2 regions of the Arthrobacter sp. STN4 genome follow, and region 2 is predicted to be linked to the other one. Evidence: riboswitches for the same ligand, from Rfam matches in the RefSeq annotation. Region 2 holds a riboswitch; the other holds the start of a gene.

Region 1 (5,321 bases), on a different contig from region 2:
CCTGGCCGACGAGGCCGAAGGCGTCGCCACGGCGGACGTGACGCACAAGCGCATCGAGGAAGTGCGCGAATTCCTGCCCGTGCTGCGAAACCGGCGCTTTGAAGGGAATTCAGCGGTGGTCCCGGCCGGATGAAAATATGCCATTGACGGCACGGGTCCACGTGGTTAGTGTCAGCATTAAGGGCAGGAGGAGACCATGAACGATTCCAGGATTTGGGCCGCGCTTGAGCCGCTGCATCCGTCGGCGTTGGAAGACATGCCGATGGACGGCACATGGCTGAAGCCCCCCTACAGCAACGACGCCGGCGGCCGTGCCGTGGTGTGCAACGACGGCGACTTCCAGTTTGTGGTGGTCGACCGGAAGAAGGGCTCCGTGCACTTTGTCTGCGAGGATGACGAGTCCCTCATCGCCTCCAGCCTGGACACCTTTGTGAAAATCGTGACCGCCTGGGGGGCCATTGACCGCGACGTCCCCGGCCCCGAGGACGACGAGGAGTTTTCGGAAGTCCGCAAGTCCTTCGAATCGCAGTTGAAGGTGCTGGACCCGCCGGCCGCGGGCCTCAACGAGTTTTGGTCCCTGTACACGGAGGAACTGACCAGCGACGATTACGTGGACTTCGACGACCTTGACGATGAGGAAGAGGAAGAACGCGAAACCGACACCGGGGACAATGACCGCCCCGGCGCCGACGAGTCGTTCAGCGTCGCCTAGCCCCCCGGAGCCCTGGCGCTGCCGCAGCCCCGCAACTGGGTCGCAGTAGTTGCGGTTTTATCAACTGGTTCCAGTTGACGTGCTGTAACTATTGCGACCCAGCTCTGCGTTTACCGCCAGAGGCGTCGCGAGGCGATTTCCGCACCCTGCCCGAGGGCCTGCAGCTTCGCCGCCGCGATCTGCGGGTGGACGCGTCCGCCCAGCCCGCAGTCGGTGGAGGCGATGACCGCCTCCCGGCCCACCACGGAGGCGAAGCGCTCAATGCGGTCCGCCACCAGCTCCGGATGCTCCACCACGTTCGTGGCATGGGAGACGACGCCGGGGATGATCGACTTGCCCTCCGGCAGCTTCTTGTCCTGCCAGATCTTCCATTCATGCTCGTGGCGCACGTTGGCGGCCTCGAAGGAATAGGCGCCGGCGTTGATGGCCAGCACCTCGTCCAGGATGTCCGCGAAGGGGATGTCGGTGGTGTGCGGCCCGTGCCAGGAACCCCAGCACACATGCAGCCGGATCTTCTCCTGCGGCAGCCCGCGCAAGGCGTGGTTGGTGGCCTCGACCCGCAGTTGGATGAACTTCTTGTAGTCCGCCAGGGCCGGTTCCGGGTTCACCTGGTCCCAGCTTTCGGCCAGTGACGGGTCGTCGAGCTGGACGGTCAGCCCGGCGTCGATGATGGCCTTGTACTCCTCCCGCATGGCGTCGGCACAGGCATAGAGCAGTTCCTCGTCGCTGGCGTAGTAGTCGTTGGCCAGCCGGGCGCAGGAACCAGGGGACAGGGCTGCCATGAAGCCCTCGGACAGGCCGGCCGCAGCCAGGCCCCGTCCCAGGTTGGCCACGTCCGAGGCAACCTGGGCCTGGCCGGTGTATGTCAGCGGCCCCACGATCTTGGGCTGCGTGGTGGCCTTGCGGTGGGCCAGGATGCCGGAGGCCGGGTCGCTGTAGGCCTCGTTGAACCTCTGCCGGTCGCGGCGGTCCGGAAAGGAGGTCAGCACCACGTTGCCGGGCGAGGACCGGTGCACCTCGGCGTCGGCCCAGCGGTCCACGTTGGTCGCTTCCAGGCCGCCGAGGCGCCCGAAGGAGTAATTCCACCAGGCACCGTAATCGACCGCGTTCGACATGGTGTGGCCGTATTCGCCGTCGTTGGGGATGTCAATGCCGGCAGCCTGCTGGCGCGCCACGATGTCCACCACCGATTCGGTGAGGAGGTCCCGGTAGCCGGCGGTGTCGCCGCTGGCCCCGCGCTCGGCGTTGGCCGCCAGGAGGGCGGGGGTGCGGGGCAGGGAGCCGGCATGGGTGGTGCGGATGTGGTCGGTGTTTAAAGCCACGGGTGGAGTCCTTTCCATCGTTTCTGGCGGTAGCACCGTTCCGCCGCCCACCCGGTGGAGGGTGGGCCTTGGAGGGTTGCTGCGGCGTCGCTGAGCCAGATCTCTCGGCCGCTCGGGATGGTCGGAACCATTCTGCCAAGGCGGGGGCCGCCTGCCAAAATCATTGCGGCCCGTTTCGCGCCCGCGTCGGCGGCGGGCCTGGATGCGGTAGGCCCGGCAGGGCCGTAGGGTTGGTTCCATGGCACATGTCAACGACCCCGCAACGATCCACCGCCTGCTGACAACGCCGGCCCGCTGGGCCGTGGTGGGACTGTCAAACAACCCGCTCCGGGCCGCGGTGGGCGTATCGCTTTTCCTCCAGCAGCACCTGGGCCAGGAGATCATCCCGGTGAGCCTGAAGGGCGACGACGTCCACGGGGCCAAGGGCTACAAGCTGCTCGCGGACATCCCGGGGGCCATCGACGTCGTCGATTGTTTCGTGAACTCCACCAAGGTGGGGGCCGTGGTGGACCAGGCCATCGCCGTGGGCGCCAAGGCCGTTTGGCTGCAGTTGGGCGTCATCGACGAAGCCGCGGCGCGCCGTGCGGAGGACGCCGGGCTGGAGGTGGTCATGGACACCTGCCCCATGATCGAGGCCCGGGCCCTGGGCCTGTAGGAAGCTGCGAAAGCCGACATGCCCCACCACCTCCGCGCCGCACCGAACACCGCCCGCCGGATTGCCTTGGCCGCCGCCGTGGTGGTGGTGCTCGCCGTCCTGGCCCTCGGGGCGGTGCGCTTCCTGGGCCAACGCACGACGCCGGCCGGCACCTCCGGCGCAACGGGCGCCCCGGCGTCGTCCCCGCCAAGCGGCCGGCCGGAGGGGCTCCGGACGGCGCGGCCCGGCGCCGTGGACGGGCTGGTGCCCGACTACAAGCTGCCGCCCATTGAAAACGGCATGGTCCCGGTCATCACCAGGATCCCCACCCAACAAAAAGTGGTGTTCCTGACCATTGACGACGGCCAGGTGAAGCGGAAATCGGACCTGGCGCTGCTGGAGCGGGACCACCTCAAGGCATCTCTTTTCCTGGCGCACGTGTTCATTGCCGGGCACTCGCAGTTTTACCAGGCCTACCTTGATGCCGGGTTCCGGATCGAAGACCACACCCTGACCCACAACCTGGGGTTCGTCAAGCTCCCGTACGCGCAGGTCAAGGCCGAGATCTGCGGCATGGCAGACTACGAGGAGAAGTACTTTGGCCGCCGGCCGGTCTTCTTCCGGCCGCCGGGCGGACCGTACACCAAGGCCGTGCGCCGGGCCGCGGCCGAATGCGGCATGAAGGCCATCATCGACTGGCAGGCGCGGGCCAACGCAGGCTCAATGCAGTACCAGGTGGGCCATGTGCTGCGCCCGGGCGACATTGTGCTCATGCACTTCCGGCCCGAATTTCCGACGGACCTGGCGGCCTTTGTGAAGGCGCAGAAGGCGGCCGGGCTGAAGGTGGTGCTGCTCGAGGACTACCTGGGCGTCAGCTAGGGCCGGTGCCCGGGCCGGCCGTGCCCCGCGTAGTGCCCCGCGCCGTGCCGGACGGGTAGCCTTGGAAACATGACCAGGACCGTCTACTACACCGCCAGCACGCTCAACGGCTTTTTGGCCGACCCGGACAACTCGCTTGCCTGGCTGTTTGCCGTGGACGACGCCGGCGCACCGGACATTGCCGCCTTCATGGACGGCATGGGTGTCCTGGTGGAGGGCTCCACCACCTACGAATGGGTGCTGCGCGAGGAGAAGCTGTTGGAAAATCCCGCGCGATGGCAGCAGCTTTACGGGACGAGGCCCACGTACGTTTTCACCACGCGCGCGCTGCCCGTGCCCGACGGCGCCGACGTCCGCCTTGTCCGCGGCCCCGTCGCGGATGCCCTGCCGGACATTGTGGCGGCGGCGGGGGAGCAGGACGTCTGGGTGGTGGGCGGCGGCGAGCTGGCCGGCCAGTTCCTGGACATCGGCGCCCTCGACGGGCTGGTGGTCACCCTGGCACCCGCCCTGCTGGCCGGCGGGGCCCCGATGCTGCCACGCAACCTGGGTCCGGACCGCCTGGAACTGCGGGGCGCCGACATGTTCGGGCAGTTTGCCCAGCTGAGCTACGCCGTGAAAAAAGCAGCGCCGGTGGGCCCGTGAGCATCTCAGCCGATGCCTTGCGGGCCGCGGCCCTGAAGTTCCCCGGCATCTACGAAGACTTCCCCTTTGGCCCGGAAACATCGGTCTTCAAGGTCAGGGCGCCCAGCAGCGGCGGTGACCGCCGGGTGGGAAAGGTGTTTGCGCTGGGCGACCTGGGCCAGGAGGTCCTGTCCATCAGCCTCAAGTGCGATCCCCTCCTGGCCGCACAGCTGCGTGCGGCCAACCCGGGCATCATCCCCGGCTACCACCTCAACAAACGGCACTGGAACACCGTGGATTGTTCCGTGGTGGAGTCGGGGATGGTGCTGGACATGCTCGAGGATTCCTACGACCTGGTGGTGGCCGGACTGCCGCGAAAACAACAATCAGCCCTGGAGTGGAGTGCCCGTGTTGCCAAAGACTAGCCGTGGCGGCTTGAATTACCCCGAACTTGGACGGACCCGCCTGAACGCGGAACTGCCCTCAGGGCAGGGGCGGTGGCCGGACGGCTTTGGCCACGTGGACCGGCAGATCCGCGTCGGCTCCGGGGACGCCGCCTTCAAGGCGCTGGCGGAGGGCATCCTGACATGGCAGATCCAGCGCCGCGCCGGCCTCCGGGTGGCAGCGCCCCCGCGCGCCGTGGTGGGGGCGCGGGTGGTGAGCGGCTTCGGCGTCGGCGACCTCCGGATGCCGGTCCCGTGCCAGGTGGTCTGGGCACTGGAACCGACCGGTGCCCTGCGCAGCGACGGCACCGAGGTGGAGCTGGCAGGCTTCGGCTACGGCACGCTTCCGGGACACCCGGCCCTGGGCGAGGAGGCGTTTGTGGCCATGAAGGCCTCCGACGGCGGCGTGTACTTCCGCCTCCTGGCGTTCAGCCGGCCCTCGGGCCTGCTGTTCAAGCTGGGCGCCCCGGTCACGAAGCTGACCCAGCGGAACGTCACGAAATCATACCTGCAGGCCGCCCGTTCCCTCACTTAAGCAACTGGGTCGCAGTTGTTGCCATATCATCAACCGAAATAAGTTGATTGATGGCAACAACTGCGACCCAGTTGGACAGCGGCGGGGGTCAGCCGAAGTGCTTCGGCAGCGTCCCCTCGTGTGCCTCGCGGAGCTCGTCGAGCGGGGCGGTGAACAGCCCCTGCACGTCCAGGGC
Region 2 (5,321 bases):
GCCCGCCCAACCCTCCCTGCGGTTGCCCGGGGCCGCAGCCGTGGAGGCCCGGATTGCCGCCGCCATCGCCGCGGAGCTGGGCGTCCGCCCGGCCCAGGTGCGTGCCGCGGTGGGACTGATGGACGACGGCGCCAGCGTCCCGTTCATTGCCCGGTACCGGAAGGAAGTGACAGGGACGCTGGATGACGCCCAGTTGCGCGAGCTGGAGGAGCGCCTGCGCTACCTGCGGGAGCTGGAGGCACGCCGGAAGACCGTGCTGGAGTCCGTCCACGCCCTCGGCAAGCTGACGGAACAGCTGCGCGCCGCGATCGAGGCCGCCGCGACCAAGTCCGACCTCGAGGACCTGTACCTGCCCTACAAGTCCACGCGCAAGACCAAGGCCGACGCCGCCCGGGAGGCGGGCCTGGAACCGCTGCTTGACTCGCTCCTGAAGAATCCTGCGCAGGCCCCCGCCGTCGTGGCAGACGCGTACCTCAACCCGGACCATGCCGTGGCAAGCGCCGACGACGCGCTGGCCGGCGCCCGCGCCATCCTGATCGAACGCGCGGGCCAGGATGCGGCCCTGGTGGGGGAGCTGCGCGAGCGGCTGTGGAAGACCGGCCGGCTGCGCTCCAGCGTGAAGGCCGGCAAGGATGCCGCCGGGGAGAAGTTCAAGGACTACTTTGACTTTGCCCAGCCGCCGCACACGCTGCCCAGCCACCGGGTCCTGGCGCTGTTGCGCGGGGAAAAGGAGGGCGTCCTGTCCCTGGACCTGGCGGAGGCGGACACGCGCGACGCCGACGCCCAGGCCCAGGCACGCGCCCGGTACGAAAGCGCCGTGGCGCACTCCCTCGGCATCACCGGGTCCGGCCGGGCCGCCGACACCTGGCTCATGACGGGCGCCCGTCTGGCCTGGCGCACCCGCATCCTCACCCGCCTCTCCGTGGACCTGCGCGTGCGGCTGTTCCAGGCCGCCGAGGAGGAATCCGTGCGCGTGTTTGCCGCCAACCTGCGCGACGTCCTGCTCGCCGCGCCGGCCGGCAACCGTGCCACGCTGGGCCTGGACCCGGGCCTGCGCACCGGCACGAAGGTGGCCGTGGTGGACGGCACCGGCAAGGTCACCGCGACGGACACCATCTACCCGCACGCCCCGGCCAAGCGCTGGAACGAGGCCCTCGCAACGCTCGTGGCGCTGGCTGAAACACACCAGGTGGAGCTCATCGCCATCGGCAACGGCACGGCCAGCCGCGAGACCGACAAGCTGGCCGTCGAGCTGCTCGCCGAACTCAAGCGCCGCAACCCGGGCCGCGTGGTCGCCAAGCTGGTGGTCTCCGAGGCGGGCGCCTCCGTCTACTCGGCCTCCGCCCTGGCCGGGGCCGAGCTGCCCGGCATGGACGTCTCCCTTCGCGGCGCCGTCTCCATTGCCCGCCGCCTGCAGGACCCGCTCGCGGAACTGGTCAAGATCGACCCGAAGTCCATCGGCGTGGGCCAGTACCAGCACGACCTCACCCCGGCCAAGCTGGAACGCTCGCTGGACGCCGTCGTCGAGGACTGCGTGAATGCCGTGGGCGTGGACCTCAACACCGCCTCGCCCGCGCTCCTGGCGAGGGTGGCCGGCGTCGGGACCCTGCTGAGTGAAAACATTGTGGCGCACCGGAACGAAAACGGCCCGTTCACCAAGCGCCGCGAACTGCTCAAGGTGGCCCGGCTGGGCCCCAAAGCGTACGAACAGTGCGCCGGCTTCCTGCGCATCACCGGGGGAGCGGAGCCGCTGGACGCCTCCAGCGTGCACCCCGAAGCGTACGGGGTGGCGCGGAAAATCCTGGCTGCCGTGGGTGCGGACAAGGCGGAAATCTCCGGCGGCGTGGCTGCCGTGGCAACAGTCGACCCGCAGGCCTTTGTGGAGGGCGCGTTCGGCCTGCCCACCGTAAAGGACATCGTGGCCGAGCTGCAGAAGCCCGGACGCGACCCCCGCCCCCGCTTTGAAACGGCCACCTTCACCGAGGGCATCGAAAAGATCACCGACCTTTACCCCGGCATGATCCTGGAGGGCACCGTCTCCAACGTGGCGGCCTTCGGCGCGTTCGTGGACATCGGCGTGCACCAGGACGGGCTGGTCCACGTTTCGGCCATGAGCAATTCCTTCGTCTCCGACCCCCACACCGTAGTCAAGTCCGGACAGGTGGTGCGCGTGAAGGTGCTCGAGGTGGAGCCGGAGCGCAAGCGCATCTCGCTGACCCTGCGGCTGGATGACGAGGCGAAGGCCGCAGGACCCCGCCAGGCCCGGCCGGCCGAGGGTTCCCGCCAGGCCAAGGGGTCCGGCCAGGCCCGGCCGGCGGCCACCGCCATGGCCGAGGCCCTGCGCCGTGCGGGATTGGGGAAGTGACCACACCGGGGCGCTTCACATGTTCGGCACCGTGCAGGTTTGGCGCGAAAAGTCCAGCACATCTTCGCGCAGGGGTCATATAACCGTCATAATGTTGCAGCTTTGCGGGCCGGTCTCGCACACTGGTAGCAGGTCATGAGTGCCTGCGACAAGCCCCGGCTCGCAGGCCGGCAACCCTCCTTTCCGCGGCGGGGTGCCCCGGGTGAAGACCAGGCGTTGGGCCAGCCGGCCCCAACGCAAGCGCGGGCCGCAACTTCCAAGCCCGGCCCCCGTCGGTCCCTCGGACCAGGCGGGGCCATACTTGGACGGCCTCTAGTGTGTAAGGAGCTCACCATGAGCAACGCATGGTCCTTTGAAACCCGTCAGATCCATGCCGGCCAGGAGCCGGACGCCGCCACCGGCGCCCGGGCGCTGCCGATCTACCAGACGACGTCGTTCGTGTTCCCTTCCACGGAGAGCGCTGCTGCCCGCTTTGCGCTTTCCGAGCTGGAGCCCATTTACACGCGCATCGGCAACCCCACCTCCGACGCCGTGGAACAGCGCGTCGCCAACCTGGAGGGCGGCGTCGGCGCCCTGCTGCTCGCCTCCGGCCAGGCCGCCACGACGTTTGCCATCCTGAACCTCGCCCAGGCCGGCGACCACATCGTCTCCAGCCCCAGCGTCTACGGCGGCACCTTCAACCTGCTGGCCCACACGCTGAAGAAGCTTGGCATCGAGGTCACCTTCGTCTCCGACCCGGACAACCTGGACGAATGGCGCTCCTCCGTCCGGCCCAACACGAAGGCGTTCTTTGGCGAGACGGTCTCCAACCCGCGCCAGGACGTGCTCGACCTGGAAAACATCAGCGCCATCGCGCACGACGCCGGTGTGCCGCTCATCGTGGACAACACCCTGGCCACCCCGTACCTGATCCGCCCCCTGGAATGGGGTGCGGACATCGTGATCCACTCCGCCACCAAGTACCTGGGCGGCCACGGCAACGCCATCGGCGGTGTGATTGTCGACGGCGGCAAGTTCGACTTTGCCGCCAGCCCGGAGAAGTTCCCCGGTTTCAACACCCCCGACGAAAGCTACAACGGCCTGGTGTACGCCCGTGACCTCGGCGTGGGCAGCGCCCTGGGGGCAAACCTGGCCTACATCCTCAAGGCCCGCGTGCAGCTGCTGCGCGACCTCGGCTCCGCCATTTCCCCCTTCAACGCCTTCCTCATCGCACAGGGCATCGAGACGCTGAGCCTGCGCGTGGAACGCCACGTCAGCAATGCCGTGAAGGTGGCCGAATGGCTCGAGGCCAACGAAAACGTCGAGGCGGTTGCCTACGCCGGCATCCCCTCCAGCCCCTGGTTTGAGCGCGGCCGCAAGTACAGCCCCAAGGGCACCGGCGCCATCGTCTCCTTTGACATCAAGGGCGGGCTGGACGCCGGCCGCCGCTTCGTGGACGGCCTGGAGCTCCACTCCCACGTCGCGAACCTCGGCGACGTGCGCTCCCTGGTGATCCACCCGGCGTCGACCACCCATGCACAGCTGAGCGAGGAGCAGCGGCTCGCCGCCGGCGTCCGCCCCGGACTGGTCCGCCTGTCCGTCGGGCTGGAAGGCGTTGAGGACATCATCGCCGATCTCGAGGCCGGATTCCGCGCAGCCAAAACTGCGTGAGTGCCATGGAAAGGACGGCTGCGGAGGACAGCGTGTTTAGCCCGGACACCGACCCCGGAACGCCCGGCCCCGGAGGCAGCCCCTGGTCTGCCGCCGTCGGGCAGGGCGGCGGCGTGCTGCGCAGCGTGAACATCGGCAGCCTGCCGCTGGAGGCCGGGGGCGAACTGCCTGCCGTCACGGTGGCCTACGAATGCTGGGGCACGCTGGACGCCGCAGGCAGCAACGCCGTCCTCATCCAGCATGCCCTCACCGGCAGCACGCACGTCAGCCGCGGCGACTCCGAGGAGGACGGCTGGTGGGAGGGCCTGGTCGGTCCCGGCGCCGTGGTCGACACCAACAAGTATTTTGTGGTGGCGGCAAACATGCTCGGCGGCTGCTACGGCACCACGGGCCCGTCCAGCATTGCCGACGACGGCGCGCCCTACGGCTCACGCTTCCCCTTCGTCACGATCCGCGACTCGGTCCACGCCGAGGCGCGGCTGGCCGATGCCCTGGGCGTCACCGCCTGGCACGCCGTGATCGGTGGATCCATGGGCGGCGCCCGCGCCCTTGAATGGGCCGTGACGTTCCCCGAGCGGGTTCAGCGCTGTGCCGTCGTGGCGGCGTGCGCGGCCAGCACGGCCGAACAGATCGCCTTTGCCCAAGCGCAGGTGCTGGCCATCCGGCAGGACGCGAACTTTGCCGGCGGGGACTACTACGACGGCGCGGCGCCCGTCCTGGGTCTCGGGCTGGCCCGGCGGATTGCCCACATCACGTACAGGTCGGAGCAGGAGATGGGTGCCCGCTTTGGGCGCTCCGTGCAGCCCGGCGAGGACCCGCTGGGGCACGCCCGGCTGCGGCCTGCCGCCGGGGGTTCCGTGGAGGGGCGGTACCAGGTGGAAAGCTACCTGGACCACCAGGCGCGCAAGCTGGTCACCCGCTTCGACGCCAACAGCTATGTGGCGATCACCGAGGCGCTCATGAGCCACGACGTCACGCGCGGCCGCGGCACGCTGGGCGAGGCCCTGGCCCGCACCGAGGGCGTGGAGTTCCTGGTGGCAGCGGTCAGCAGCGACCGGCTGTACTTCCCGGCGCAGTCGGCGGAACTGGCTGCCGCCCTTCCCGGCGAGGTCCGGGTGCGCCACATCGACTCCGCCATCGGCCACGACGGCTTCCTGACCGAGGTGGGCGCCGTCGGCGAACTGCTCCGGGAGTCCTTCTTCGCGGAGTAGTCCGGCGGGGCCGCCGGGCCTGGCGCCGGGCGGTTCCCGGGCCGGGACGCGGCCGGCGCCTAGAAGTTTTTGAAGATCGCTTCGCGGTGGGCTGC

The links. A riboswitch is a leader RNA that binds a small molecule or an ion and turns the genes downstream of it on or off. The one in region 2 is predicted to bind S-adenosylmethionine.
Region 1: linked by a shared signal. The riboswitch ahead of MMF96_RS01215 (cobalamin-independent methionine synthase II family protein) and the one ahead of MMF96_RS05135 (bifunctional o-acetylhomoserine/o-acetylserine sulfhydrylase) in region 2 are both predicted to bind S-adenosylmethionine.

What each region holds. Positions count from the first base shown of each region.
Region 1 covers NZ_JAKZGX010000001.1:238,723-244,043, forward strand. The annotation lists gene MMF96_RS01205 (carbon-nitrogen hydrolase family protein) at 1-133, shown strand, start outside; gene MMF96_RS01210 (SUKH-4 family immunity protein) at 197-712, shown strand; gene MMF96_RS01215 (cobalamin-independent methionine synthase II family protein) at 823-2,034, opposite strand; SAM riboswitch class I at 2,046-2,158, opposite strand; gene MMF96_RS01220 (CoA-binding protein) at 2,273-2,689, shown strand; gene MMF96_RS01225 (polysaccharide deacetylase family protein) at 2,708-3,547, shown strand; gene MMF96_RS01230 (dihydrofolate reductase family protein) at 3,617-4,189, shown strand; gene MMF96_RS01235 (MmcQ/YjbR family DNA-binding protein) at 4,186-4,593, shown strand; gene MMF96_RS01240 (DUF1990 domain-containing protein) at 4,577-5,146, shown strand; gene purL (phosphoribosylformylglycinamidine synthase subunit PurL) at 5,235-5,321, opposite strand, start outside.
Region 2 covers NZ_JAKZGX010000004.1:151,085-156,405, forward strand. The annotation lists gene MMF96_RS05130 (Tex family protein) at 1-2,365, shown strand, start outside; SAM riboswitch class IV at 2,497-2,614, shown strand; gene MMF96_RS05135 (bifunctional o-acetylhomoserine/o-acetylserine sulfhydrylase) at 2,699-4,015, shown strand; gene MMF96_RS05140 (homoserine O-acetyltransferase) at 4,021-5,226, shown strand; gene MMF96_RS05145 (hypothetical protein) at 5,286-5,321, opposite strand, start outside.